One region of the Duganella sp. Root198D2 genome, then DNA from elsewhere that is predicted to be linked to it. Evidence: riboswitches for the same ligand, from Rfam matches in the RefSeq annotation. Region 1 holds a riboswitch; each other region holds the start of a gene.
What was found. Region 1 has a riboswitch for cobalamin ahead of ASE26_RS18165 (TonB-dependent siderophore receptor). Riboswitches for the same ligand answer to the same signal wherever they lie in the genome.
Positions count from the first base shown of each region.

Region 2: linked by a shared signal. The riboswitch ahead of ASE26_RS19500 (TonB-dependent receptor domain-containing protein) and the one ahead of ASE26_RS18165 (TonB-dependent siderophore receptor) in region 1 are both predicted to bind cobalamin.
Region 3: linked by a shared signal. The riboswitch ahead of ASE26_RS14015 (TonB-dependent receptor) and the one ahead of ASE26_RS18165 (TonB-dependent siderophore receptor) in region 1 are both predicted to bind cobalamin.

Region 1 covers NZ_LMIC01000023.1:79,387-83,764, forward strand. Annotated here, with positions in the region: gene ASE26_RS18160 (PepSY domain-containing protein) at 1-876, opposite strand, end outside; gene ASE26_RS18165 (TonB-dependent siderophore receptor) at 864-2,864, opposite strand; cobalamin riboswitch at 3,100-3,318, opposite strand; gene ASE26_RS18170 (TetR/AcrR family transcriptional regulator) at 3,410-4,009, opposite strand; gene ASE26_RS18175 (cupin domain-containing protein) at 4,015-4,332, opposite strand.
Region 2 covers NZ_LMIC01000024.1:14,965-19,342, reverse strand. Annotated here, with positions in the region: gene cobT (nicotinate-nucleotide--dimethylbenzimidazole phosphoribosyltransferase) at 1-284, shown strand, start outside; gene ASE26_RS19510 (adenosylcobinamide-GDP ribazoletransferase) at 291-1,058, shown strand; gene ASE26_RS19505 (histidine phosphatase family protein) at 1,049-1,588, shown strand; cobalamin riboswitch at 1,583-1,804, shown strand; gene ASE26_RS19500 (TonB-dependent receptor domain-containing protein) at 1,873-3,711, shown strand; gene ASE26_RS19495 (iron ABC transporter permease) at 3,731-4,378, shown strand, end outside.
Region 3 covers NZ_LMIC01000012.1:320,496-324,873, reverse strand. Annotated here, with positions in the region: gene ASE26_RS14015 (TonB-dependent receptor) at 1-1,896, opposite strand, end outside; cobalamin riboswitch at 1,970-2,197, opposite strand; gene bluB (5,6-dimethylbenzimidazole synthase) at 2,199-2,852, opposite strand; gene ASE26_RS14005 (ferredoxin) at 2,861-3,193, opposite strand; gene cobJ (precorrin-3B C(17)-methyltransferase) at 3,190-4,191, opposite strand; gene ASE26_RS13995 (cobalamin biosynthesis protein) at 4,188-4,378, opposite strand, start outside.

The DNA of each region.
Region 1 (4,378 bases):
GCCCGGTGAAGAAAGCCAGTTGAATGGGGTGACCGATAGCCAGCCGCTGAACAGCCAGGTCAGTGTCAGCGTCCCAATACCCAGCCCAAGCCAATGATGCCATGCCTGCCAGCCACGATACGGCGAACGCCGGCCGCTGGCATAGCGCTGGCGCAGCCGCAAACGCTGAAGGCCCAGAACCATGCCTGCCATCACCAGCACGAGGGCTGCGGCGGAAGTCCACATCACCGCTTGCCGCCAAGGCTGGGCATATGTACGCAAGGGCGTGAAATAGATCCAGTGCATGACCGAGCCAACCCAGTTCCAGCCACGCTCGTTGCGCGTGGCGTCCCGCACTAACTCGCCAGTGCGGCTGGACACATACAGGACACTGCCCACATCGTCGTTCGCCCGAACCCGGTACAGCGGCCGATGTCCGCTGACGGAACCAAAAGACCACTGGTCCAGGTCAATCCGGTCCACCGCCAGGCTGCTTGCTCCAGGCGCCGCATTTCTGGCTGAGGCCTGGGCGATAGCCTCCGTGACTTCCAGAGCGGTGCCGGTGTCCGCCCAGGCTGACCACCGGCGGCCATCGCGCATGAAGTGATAGGCAGGACGTCCTGCAATGGTATTGATCTTTACCGCAGAGGGAACGCCGGCTTGGCCGGAAGATTGCCATGCATCCCAGGCGCTGGCCTTGACCTGCTGGATATCCAATGGCGCCAGCCACGCCATGCGTTCCTGCTTGTTAAGGGCAGGATATGGCACGTACATCATGACGATGCCGGAGATGAACCACATCAGCACGAGCAAGCCGATGGCGATGCCGAGCCAGCGGTGCAGCAGGTGCAGCTGGCGTTTCCACGATCCCACGGTGCGGGAGATCAGTAACGCCACTGCACGGTCAGCTCGGCGTGGCGGCGCTCGCCCAGCAGGTACTGGCTATCGCTGTATGAGGTGCTGGCATAAAGCTTGTCGCTCAGGTTGCGCAGGTTCAGCTGCAGCAGCACATTGCGGTTGACGTTCCAGCCAAGCGACGCGTCCATCGTGGTATACGCGGCGAGCGCCTGCGTGTTGCCATTGTCGATATAGCGTTCGCCAACGTAGCGCGCGCCGATCGCCACGCGCCATGAGTCTGCATGGTAGTTCAGCCACACGTTGGACGAGATCTTTGGTACGTCGGCCGGACGCATCCCAGCGCGCGAGCGATTGCCGCTTTCGATCAACTGGTCGAACCGGGCATCGGTGTAGGCCGCATTGGCCTCCAGGCGCCATTCCGGCAATAGGGTCACACTGGAGGTAAACTCCGCGCCACGCGACGATTGCGATCCGCCCTGGATCGACAGCGCCGGACTGGATGGATCGCGCGTGATGATGTCGTTCTTGCTGATGCGGTACAGTGCCGCAGTCCATTCAGCCTTGCCGTTCGCCAGGGATTGCTTGATGCCGGTTTCGACTTGGCGCGAGCTGGTCAGCTTGTAGCGGCTGCTGGCCAGGTTCAGCGACAGCAAACTGCCAACCGGGTCGCTGCCGCTGCTGACCTGCCCGTACAGGGAAGCGTCGGCGGCCAGCTTCCAGGTCAGGCCCAGGCGCACTGCGTTCGAATGCAGCCTGGTGGTAAAGCCGGCGGCACCGCGCAGGCTGGCGCGCTCGACCTTGTACTGGTCGTGGCGGAAACCGGCAAGCATCAAAAGGCTTGGGTTGATGGCGTAGGCATCTTCCACATACACGGCATTGGTGGTGGTATCGGTGCTGAAGTCAGGCCGCAGCGGATCAGGGCTGGCAAACAGGCCCGGATTGAAGCCAGTCGGGGCTACTGTGGATGATCCGCCGTAGGGCGAGTTGTTGGCGTGGGTGAAGTTGATGACAGCAGCTTCCCAGCCAGCTACGACGCGGTTGTCTCCGCCGTTCCAGCGTGCTTCCAGTCGATTGCCGGTCTGTTCCTGCTCATGCCGGATGGCGATATAGTCGCTTCGCTCCACCACCTTGGCTTGCGCATCATAGGAATAATATTCCGCATTGCGCCAGTTCCGGTGCACCTTCATGTAAGCGAGCTCGTTACTGATGGCCAATACCGGGCTGACACGCCAGGTGAAGCGGGCAACGGCTTTGTCATCCTTGTACGAGATGTCGGCATCGCCGACGTTGTAGTTCTGGTCGCGAAGTTCGCGCGCGATACGGCCATTGACAAGGGGCGTGCCAAAGTAGCGCTGCGGTTTTTGTTCCAGGTGGTCGAGCGAGAAGTCGAGGTCGAGGCCGGGCGCCAATGAACAGGTCAGGCTGGACAGGATCTTGCCGCGGCGGGATTGGCCGCGGTCGATGAAACCTTCGCTATGATCGGCATAGGCGTCGATGCGGAACGCCGCTTTCTCGCCGAGTGCGCCAGTTGCGCCGACACCGCCGCGCAAGGTCTTGCCGCCGCCGACACCAGCCATGGCCTCGAAGCTGGTGGCGCGCTGTGGAGCTTTGCGTACGGCGTTGATGGTTGCGCCGGTGGTGCCGCTGCCATAGACCACGGACCCCGGGCCGCGCAGCACGTCGATGTATTCATAGCCCCAGGGGTCGGACGGATAGGTGGCCGTACCGGAACCGACTTGCGGGCGCTGGCCATTCTCCAGTAGCGCAATGGCGCTGTTGCCGCTGAAGCCGCGTGCAGAGTAGGCGACTCCGTTACCCGGCGAGCTCGTATCTGTCAGGCCGGTAGTACGCGTGATGGCATCCTTGACCAGCAGGTCGCCACGCGCCTGCATCGTGTCGGCGCTGAGGGAGTCGACGCTGGCCGGCAGTTCCTGTGCGGTCAGGTCCAATCTGCTTGCCGTAGCGCCAGGGCGCGTCAGTCCGAGGCCCTCATACGCCGTCGCTCCCTGTACGGTTACGGTTGGCATGATCTCGGTTTGCTGAGCCCAGGCAGCGGAAGTGAAAAGCACAGAGATCGCGGCAACGATAGGGCGCAGGGAAGGGGAGCGGGCTGGTCGGGATGAGGACATGGATGGATTTCTGCTGGGACGGCATGGCACGCGCGCATTGCGAGCGCGAGTGCGCACAACGACCGAGTGCGGTAGCTTTAGCGATAAATGGAAAACGGCGAAACATATCTTGCAAGAGCCACACCCCGGGCTTTGCTTAATCATCGTGACTGGCCGGTCTTCTGGCTTGCCTTCATTCTTCCCTGATCGTGCCTTCCCGTGCGTTGGACAGTGGCGGTTGATCAGAGTCGTCAGGCTTACAGCAGCGGGGACTGCGCCGGAATGGTGCGAGATGAAAATCCCGCGCGTCACCGGCTTCCCGTTTCACCCTTCGGCCGACAAGCAGAAGGGCACCTTTCACGTATTGGCGCGCATTCTACATGCAAAATGCGATCAGAGGTAAATTTGGGCCACGACAGGGGTACTTCGTCCACGGCCGTGTGAAATGGATCAATGCTGAGCAGTCACGAAGCCAACACAACGTTCAGAAGGTTGTGTGCTCTTCTTCGAAAAGCCAGGTGAGGGGATTTTTCTACCATCGAAACGGCCATTATTCCCTCCAACGACGCAAAGATTAACTCGGCGAGTTCGCGCTCTGCGCCGTCCTGCCGCAATCTCAAATTGGCCGGTTCGCTGTGCAGAATCTTCTCTAGCCAGTCTATATTCTGCGTTGCAAACCGCTGTAACTCTTCAATGCATGTACGCTCCTGGAACGACGGTTCGCGCACCATCATCAGGTACATGCAAGGCCGCTTGCCGTCCTCCAGCATTTGCGCGAAGAGTTCGGTGTATTGCCGAAGGTGCTCAGCAAGCGTCAAGCTACCTGATCCGGAAATCGCATTCAGCCTTGATGCCTGCTCTTCTCGATATAGTTGCATTGCCTGTCGGGCCAGATCTTCTTTCGATGCGAAATGATGGTAAAGGCTCGGTGCCTTAATCTGTAGGTTATCAGCGATTTGCCGCATTCCCAGTGTGCTGAAACCGAACTGCTGAAACAGGCGTATCGCCGCGCCCAGAATGGCCTCCCGGGTGAGTGACGCTTGATTTGCTTTGACAGGCGCCATGGGTGTCACTCCAGAATCTCGATGCCACCGCGGTGGGCAACGAACAGAAGCGCTTCTTCCAATGCGTAGGCCTCATGCTCGTCGCTTCCCTGGACATGAAGTACGTCTCCTGCCCGCATCTCGACGTCATTGAAGCGGATAGCGCCTTCCAGAATACAGATTTGCTCCCACCCATGATGGGAATGTTTTGGAAAGCGTGCGCCCGCCTGGAACCTGGCCAAGTAGCCGCCGTCGCCGTCATTACCTGTCCAGGTCGAACATGTCTGAATCCCGGGAATGCCTGAATCGCACCATTCACGGTTAATTTGCCGAACCAAATTCATTTGCTGATTTCCATCTCATAAGGAATACGGAACTCTAACTAACGTT
Region 2 (4,378 bases), on a different contig from region 1:
TGGTACTCCTGATTGACGGCTTCATCGTCACCAGCGCCCTGCTGGTGGCCTCCCGCGTGCAGCCGGCAATCCTGGATTACTGCGTCTTCTCGCACTGCTCCGACGAGAATGGCCATAAGCGCATGCTGGACTTCCTTGGCGGCCGCGCGCTGCTGGACCTGGGCCTGCGCCTGGGCGAAGGCACCGGCGCCGCGCTGGCCGTGCCGCTGCTGCACGCTGCCGTCAACTTCCTGAACCAGATGGCGACTTTCGAGTCGGCCCAGGTCAGCGAGAAGTCCGAGTAATCGCCCATGCAGCAGCTGCGCCTGTTCTTCATTGCACTGCAATTCTTCACGCGCCTGCCTATTCCGCGCTGGGTCGGTTTCGAGCCGGACTGGCTGCATCATGCCTCGCGCTACTTCCCTGCTGTAGGGCTGGTGGTGGCGGCGATTGCGGGGGGCGTCTACGCGGCGGCCGCATTCGTGCTGCCGCCGGCGGTTGCCGTGCTGCTGTCTACCGCTGCCGCCATTTATGCCACCGGCGCTTTCCACGAGGACGGGTTTGCCGATAGCTGCGACGGCCTTGGCGGCGGCCACACGCGCGAGCGCGTTCTGGAAATCATGAAGGATTCGCGCATCGGTGCCTATGGCGCCATCGGCATCGGCCTGATGCTGGCGACCAAGGTGGCGACGCTGGCCAGCATGCCGAAGCTGGCGGTGCTGGGCGCGCTGCTGGCGGCGCACCCGCTGTCGCGCCTCATGGCCTGCTCCCTGATCTGGCGCATGGAGTATGCGCGGGCCGAGGGCAAGGCCAAGCCGCTGGCGCAGGAGATGCGCAACGGCGAATTTGCCATCGCAGCGCTGACCGCAGCCCTCCCGGCCGCGGGTGCCGTGGCCCTGGGCTGGCTGTCGCCTGCCGCACTGGGCGCCGGCTTGGCCGGCATGCTGCTGGCAACGTTTTGGCTGGCACGCAAATTCCAGCGGCGCCTGGGCGGCTATACCGGCGACTGCCTCGGCGCCGTCCAGCAATTGACGGAAGCCGTGTTCAACCTCGGCGTGCTGGCCTGCGTGTGGAACTGATCCTTATCCGCCACCCCCAGCCCGACGTCGCATCCGGCGTGTGCTACGGCAGCAGCGACATCCCGGCGGCGGCGGACGCCCTCGCCGCCGGCTACGCCGCGCTGGCACCGCAACTGGCCGATGTCCTGGCGCGGGGCTATCGCCTGTATTCAAGTCCCCTGCAACGCTGCACTGCCCTGGCCTCCCTGCTGGGCGCCTTCGCGCCCGACGCACGCCTGATGGAAATGAATTTCGGCACTTGGGAACTGCGCAGCTGGCCCGACATCGCACGCGCCGAGGTCGATGCCTGGGCCGCCGACCTGCTCGGCTACCGCCCCGGCGGCGGCGAAACCGTGCGCGAAGTGGCCGGCCGGGTGCAATCCTTCCTCGACGCGCTACAGCACGACGCCATCGTGGTCTGCCACGCCGGCACCATCCGCTTGATGGCTGCCATCGCCGCCGGCGAGCCCCTGCAACAGGCGGCCGCCAAGCCAAACCACATCAAGTATTGCGAGATCCTTCGCTTGTCCTGGCCCGCCAAGCCCGTATAATGGCGGGGTTTTGGTGCCCGCAATCGAATTCTCGAATGCAGTTAAACGGGAAACACGGCGCTGTCCCTGACAGCCAACGTGTGCTGCCCCCGCAACGGTAAGCAAGTGCCGCCTTCAATGTGCGGCAGCGACCTCCCGGCCACTGTGCGAAAGCATGGGAAGGCCAGGCCGCCAGACTTGCCAGCCCGGATACCGGCCAGACCAGGTGGGAACGCGCCCTGCGCCCGTTCCTGTTCATGCCGGCTTACGGGGACGTGGGCCGGCGGCCCGTTAAGAAAGTTGTCATGTCTTTTCCCGTCACACGGCAAGCGGCCCTCGCGTCGCTGGCACTGGCCGTTGCCGCACCTGCCGTCCAGGCACAAACCCAGGTTCCGGTATTGAATTCCGTGCTGGTCACCGCCACCCGCACGCCGCAGGCAGCGCGCGACATCATCAGCGACACGCTGGCCATCGGCGCCGAAGAAATCGCGCGCAGCGGCGCCGGCTCCATCACTGAATTGCTGCAGCGCCAGCGCGGCATCGAAGTTACCCGCAATGGCGGCCCCGGCACCAACGCCAGCGTTTTCCTGCGCGGCTCCAACGGCAACCAGGTCATCGTACTGGTCGACGGCGTGCGCATCGGGTCCGCCAGCAGCGGCGCGGCGGCATGGAACGCGATTCCGCTGGGCGCGGTGGACCATATCGAGGTCGTCTACGGCCCGCTGAGCACCTTGTACGGTGCCGACGCTATCGGCGGCGTGGTGCAGATCTTCACCAGGAAAGGCCAGGGCAGCCTGGCGCTGGATGCCAGCGTGTTGGCAGGTACTTACGGTACGCGTTCCGGCAGCGCTGGTATTTCCGGCAGCGCCGGCGCCTTCAATTACGCGCTCAGCGCGGGCAAGGAACGCTCCCACGGCTTCTCCGCGACTCTGCCGGCAAGCACCAGCTACAACAAGGACGACGACGGCTACGAGCGCAAACACGCCAATGGGCAGCTGGCATGGCAGGTCGCGCGCGGCCACGAACTGGGCGCTCTGTTCCTGCATAGCGACCAGGAAGCGGGCTTCGACAGCGGCAGCAAGGTACGCGCATGGAGCACGCAAAAGATTGACACAGTCGCGGTTTATTCGCGCAATCGCCTGAGCGACGTGTGGCAGATGACGACGCAAGCTGCGCAATCGCGCGACAAGTCCGGCAGCTTCACCGCCAGCGCCAGCCAGATCGACACCAGGCAGGCCCAATACAGCTGGCAGAACGATATTGCGCTGGGATCCGATAGCCTGCAGCTGCTGGCCGAACATCGCAAGGAAGAAATCGAATCCAATACCGCAGCCCTGGTACGCGAGCGCAGTACCACTTCCTGGGCTGCCAGCTACAACATGAAGCGCGGCGAGCATCTGCTGGCCGCAGCCGCCCGCAATGACGACAGCTCTCAGTATGGTTCAAAGCGCACCGGCTCGCTGGGCTACGGCTACCGCTTCACGCCAGGGCTGCGCGTCAACGCCAGCTATGGCAGCAGCTTCCGGGCGCCGACCTTCAATGAGCTGTACTACCCAGGCTACGGCTTGCCGGCCAATCGTCCGGAACAGGGTCGCAACCGCGAGATCGGCATCCACTTCGAGCAGGGCGGCACCGCACTGGGTGCTGTCGCCTATCGCAACAAGCTGACCGACCTGCTGGTAAACACCACGCCTTGCCCACGGCCCGGCTTCCGCAACGGCTGCGCCTACAACGTCAACCAGGCCACGCTGGAAGGCATTTCGCTGTCGGCACGCCAGCAACTGGGCAACAGCTTCACGCTGTCCGCCAGCGCAGACCTGCAAAATCCGCAAGACGACGGCAGCGGCAAGCTGCTGGTGCGCCGCGCCAGGCGCCACGGCAATGTGGCGCTGGAATATACTGCGGGCAACCTGAATACCGGCGCCGAATGGCAGGTGTCCAGCTATCGCTTCGACGACGCGGCCAACCGCAACCGCCTGGGCGGCTATGGTTTGCTGAACCTGTATGCGGCCTGGGAATTCGACCGTTCCTGGACCGCCACCCTGCGCTTGAACAACGTGGCCGACAAACACCATGAACTGGCGCGCAACTACGCCACCGCCGGTTCCGCCGTGTATGCCGGCCTGCGCTACAGCTACAAATAAATGAGATAAGCTGCCCGTTATGCATCCTCTTTCCGCCAACCTGCGCCTGCGCGCCGTTACCGTCATCATCCTGCTGCTGCTGTTATCGCTGGCCAGCCTGGTGGCTGCCGGCATGATCGGATCGGTCAGTATTCCGCTGGCCGACATGCCTGGGGCGCTGAAGGAATTCATCAGCGGCCAGCCTGCCTCCTTGCCCGGCCATTTGCTTGGCCTGCGCGCCGAACGGGCCGCTACGGCTTTCGTCACCGGCGCTTCGCTGTCGCTGGCTGGCGTGATGATGCAGGCCTTGCTGCGTAACCCGCTGGCCGACCCTTATGTACTGGGCATTTCGTCGGGCGCCTCGGTCGGCGCCCTGGCGGCGTTATTGTTCATGTGCGCAGCGTGGATGGTGGATGCCGCCTCCTTCGCCGGCGCGGTCGTGGTATCGATGATGCTGTACTTCCTGGCGCGGCGCGACCTGCGCGGCGGCACCGCGGCGGAAGGCGGGACGGCCCTGCTGCTGTTGACCGGAGTGATCCTGTCTTCCGGCTGCATCGCCGTGGTCACCCTGATGCTGTCGATCGCCCCGGAAAGCCGCCTGCGCACCATGGTGTTCTGGCTGATCGGCGACCTGTCCGGCTCCCCGATCCGCTGGCTGCCGTGGATCGTACTGGCCGGTGGGCTGGCG
Region 3 (4,378 bases), on a different contig from region 1:
GTCGGCCGTCAATTGCCAACGGCGATCGAAGCGATAGGTAGTGCGCAGGTAGGCAAGCGCCGTGCTGGCTGAGCGAATGCTGTTATCTTCCACCAGCGGACGCGGACCGAAATAGCGCAGCTGGAACGCACCGGACCATGGGCCGATGTCGTTCAGTGTCGCACCAAATGACACCACCTTTTCCACAGCGCCCGGAACACGGTCGCCGGCCGCATCGAACTCCGTGTAGCGGGCGCGCGAATAGGCCAGGTCGAAGTCCAGCAGCAAATGGCTGGTGGCTGCATAGTGGTTGTTCCATTCGATGCCGGAACGTTTACTGGCGCGGCTAGGTGCGGTGTCGCCTGCATCGCCGGAGAACACCAGCTCGGAGCCAGAACGCAGGCGCCACAGCGCCATCGAGCTTTGCAAGCCAGGCACGAACTCGCTGCGTGCGCCGATTTCCGAGCCACGTGTCTTCACCAGCGGTGTGACGGGCTCGACGGGCTCGCGCTCGCGTGGCGACAGGCGGGCCGTGGCGCCGCGCGCGTCGTTGCTATGGAAGCCTTCTCCGTAGTTCACGAAAAACTCCGTCTTGCTCCAGGGCCCCAGGATCAATGAGAGCTTGGGCGATGCAATGTGATCGTTCACCTTCCCGGAGTTTTCCAGGATAGAGCTGGCGACATCAAAGCTGTAGCGGTCATAACGCAGGCCGGTGATGGAGCGCAGCCAAGGCGTCCACTGCACGGTGTTCTGGAACCACACCGCCACGCTGCCTTCTGTCACGCGCGACTCGGCGATCGGGTGCAGCACGCGCTGCTGCGTCGTTGCATACAGGCCGACCGGGGCAATGCGGTCGAAGCGGCCCTGCACGCCGATGCTGTTTTCCATCGAGCGGTCACCAAATTGCCCGAACCAGGTCTGGGTCAGGTCGAAGCCAGTCATCTTGCGGCGTTCGGTTTGCAGGACCTGGTCGCCGTTGACCGGATCATCCAGGAAGTAGGTGACGTCGTTGTACAGCGCCAGGTCATTGCGCACCACGTAGGCGTGGGCTTCCGTCAGCGAATCGCCAACACGCTTGCGCCATTCGCCGGAAAGGCTGTAGCGCGCCGTGCGGCCGCCATCGCTTGGATCGGCCGCGCCAAACTCGTCGAGGCGCCCGTCCTGCACTGCGCGCAACGGAATCTGGCTGGTAGCGTGCCAGCCTGCTTTGTAAGCCATGCCGGTAATGCTGAATCGTTCCGCGCTGGTCCCCGAGCTGTAGCGCAGCACGCCAGTCGACTTGTGGAATCTCTCCGGCATCTGCCATGGGCCGTCGTTGTGGCCCAGATCCAGTGCGTACAACAGGTTGCCGTTGCCAACCTCGGTGGAATTCGCCACGACGCCGCGGCGATAGGCATGCACACCGGCGGTAAGCGATGCGAAGCCTTCGTTCAGCTTATCGGCCAGACCCATGTGCGCAGCACCAGCCGAGGCGAAGTCGCCTTCGTCGGCGTAATAAGGGCCTTTGCGGTAGCGGATCTTGCTTACCAGCTCCGGGATCAGAAAGTTGAGGTCCGTGTAGCCCTGGCCGTGTCCGTGTGTACGCATATTGACCGGCATGCCGTCGACGAAGGTGGCGAAGTCGGTGCCGTGGTCCAGATTGAAGCCGCGCAGGTAGTATTGGTTCGCCTTGCCATCGCCGCTATGCTGGGCGACGATCATGCCCGGAACGAATTCCAGGATTTCGCCGGGCCGCAAAGCGGGCCGGTTGGCAATCAATGCTGCGGTGATGGTTCCTTCGCTGGCTGCGTCGGAAGTGCGGATGCCATTGTCGTAGTGGTGGCCAACAACGTACACCCTTGCTGGTGCTTCCTGCTCTTGTGCGTGCGCGACAGCGCACAACGCCCCCGCGATCATGGGGATCAATGATTTTTTCATTATGGATGCTTGAATCGGCAATCCCGCCCACCTCCCCGTGAGCGCGACCGAACAGCGCACGCATCGTTGCCGACGTGTGCACCACCTGTCTGGCCGGTATCCGGGCTGGCAAGGCGGACCGTCTTGCCTTCCCATGCTTGCGCACAGTGGCTTGAGAGACGACCTGTCGTGAAGAACGACGCTTGCTTACCGTTGCGGGGGCAGCACACCTTGGCTTGCTGGCTGAAGCAGCATGGCCATGTGTTTCCCGTTTAACTGCGCGCTTGAACGCGCGCGAGGCACCAAACGGCGGCGATTATACGCTATGCATTGTTGTTATCCTGCCACCTGTCGGTATAAACCAGGTCGGCAAGTTTGCCGCGCTTTGCCCACCCTTCGAGTTCCAGCATCGGCTTGGGATAGAAGCCGGCAACGTGACCCAGGCAGATGATGGCGACCGGTTTGCCGCCCTCCGGTATGCCCAGCAAAGACGCCAGCCTGGCCGGGTCGAATAGCGACACCCAGCCCATACCCAAGCCTTCAGCGCGGGCGGCCAGCCACATGTTCTGGATGGCGCAGGCGACCGAGGCCAGGTCCATCTCGGGCAAAGTGCGGCGGCCGAAGATGTGCCTTTCGCGCTGGTCCATCAGGGCCGCCACCAGCACTTCGCCGCATTCGCGGATACCTTCGACCTTCAGCCGCATGAATTCCTCGTTGCGCTCGCCCAGGGCTGCGGCGGTAGCCTGGCGTTCTTCATCGACCAGCCGGTACATCTGCTCGCGCAAAGCGGGGTCCTGGATGCGGATGAAGCGCCACGGCTGCATCAGCCCAACGCTGGGCGCCTGGTGGGCTGCGGCCAGCAGGCGCATGAGCAGGTCTTCATCCACTGCACCGGGCACGAAGTGACGCACGTCGCGCCGTTCGGCAATCACACGATAAACGGCATCAATTCCTGCCTGGTCAAAACTACTCTGCACTTCTACTCTCACTGTTGATGGAACACGATTTCCTCGACGGCCTGTCCATTGCACAGGTGTTGGTCGATGATGCGGTCCATGTTCTCGGGAGTGACATTGTAGTACCAGGTGCCATCCGGCTGGACGCAGGCGATCGGGCCGCCCTTGCAGGCGGCGAAGCAGCTTACCCGGCTGCGCTTCACACGCAGCTCGCCTTCGTTCAGGCCCGCGGCCTTGAATTTATCTCCAAGACTATCGAACAAGGCCTGCGCTTGGCCGTCGGCGGTGCAGCGCGGGCCGGTACAGATCAGCAGATGGCGGTGGTAGCTGCTGATTTTTGGTTTGACTGGAGCGTCGCTCATGCCTCGCCCCCGTCCACTTCAGTGACTGTTTCGGCTTGCCACGGCTCGTCCAGCGTGGCCTGGATGTAGTCGGCCGGTAGGCGGTACTGCGCTGCCAGTGTTTCGATGCTGGCGCCGGCTTCGTGTTCGGCGCGCAGCGTATCCAGCCATCCCAGCAAGCCGGTCGACAGCGAGCGGCCTGCGCGTTCACCTTCGCGCGTCGTCCCGCCCTCTTGCATATCGTATTTGTTGGCGTAGCCGCGCGGGGTGACCATCAGGCCATTACGGATGAAGGTATTGCTGTTGCCGATCAGGACGGTGCTAAGCATGCCGATGTCGGCGTCGCCCATGCAGTCCAGGGTGGTGAAGACAATGTTTTCGCGGCGGCGGTAGGCACTCTTGACGATGGCCACGGGGGTGTCGGGGCGGCGGTGGCGCAGGAACAGGCGTTGCGCTTCAACGATCTGGCGCGTGCGGCGGCCGCTTTTCGGGTTGTACAGCGCCACCACAAAGTCCGCCATCGCTACCGCATCCAGGCGGCGTGCGATGGTTGGCCAGGGCGTCAGCAGGTCGGACAGCGAGATCGCGCAGAAGTCGTGCGTCAGCGGTGCGCCGACCAGGGCGGCGCAGCTATTCAGTGCGGATGCGCCGGGGATGATCTCCACCTGCACCGGGTCCTCCGGCGTCCAGCCGGACTGGAACAGCACCTCGTAGGTCGGGCCGGCCATGCCGTAGACGCCGGCGTCGCCGGAAGAGATCAGCGCGACCTTCTTGCCGGCGCGTGCCGCCTCCAGGGCGCTGACTGCGCGGTCCAGTTCCTCCGTCATCGATTTGCGGATGATTTCCTTGCCTTCAATGAGGTCGGCCACCAGCTTGATGTAGGTGACATAGCCGATGACTACGTCGGCTTCGGCGATGGCATCACGGGCGCGCTGCGTCATGTGCTCTACGCTGCCGGGGCCGATCCCCACCAGCATGATCTTGCCCGCGGTAGCGGCTTGTTCGAGTTGTGCGTTCATGGGTTCTTCCTTGCGATGGAGACGGTGACATTGCGGTTGTCCACGCCTCGCAGTTTGAATTTTTCAACGACCAGTGCGGTCATTGGTGTGCCTGGGCCGGCTGCCAGCAGCGCGGCCGCCTCGCTGACCGATGGCGTTCCGGTGTAGCGGCGCACCGTTTCGGATGGATTGGGTACCGGCACCGCGG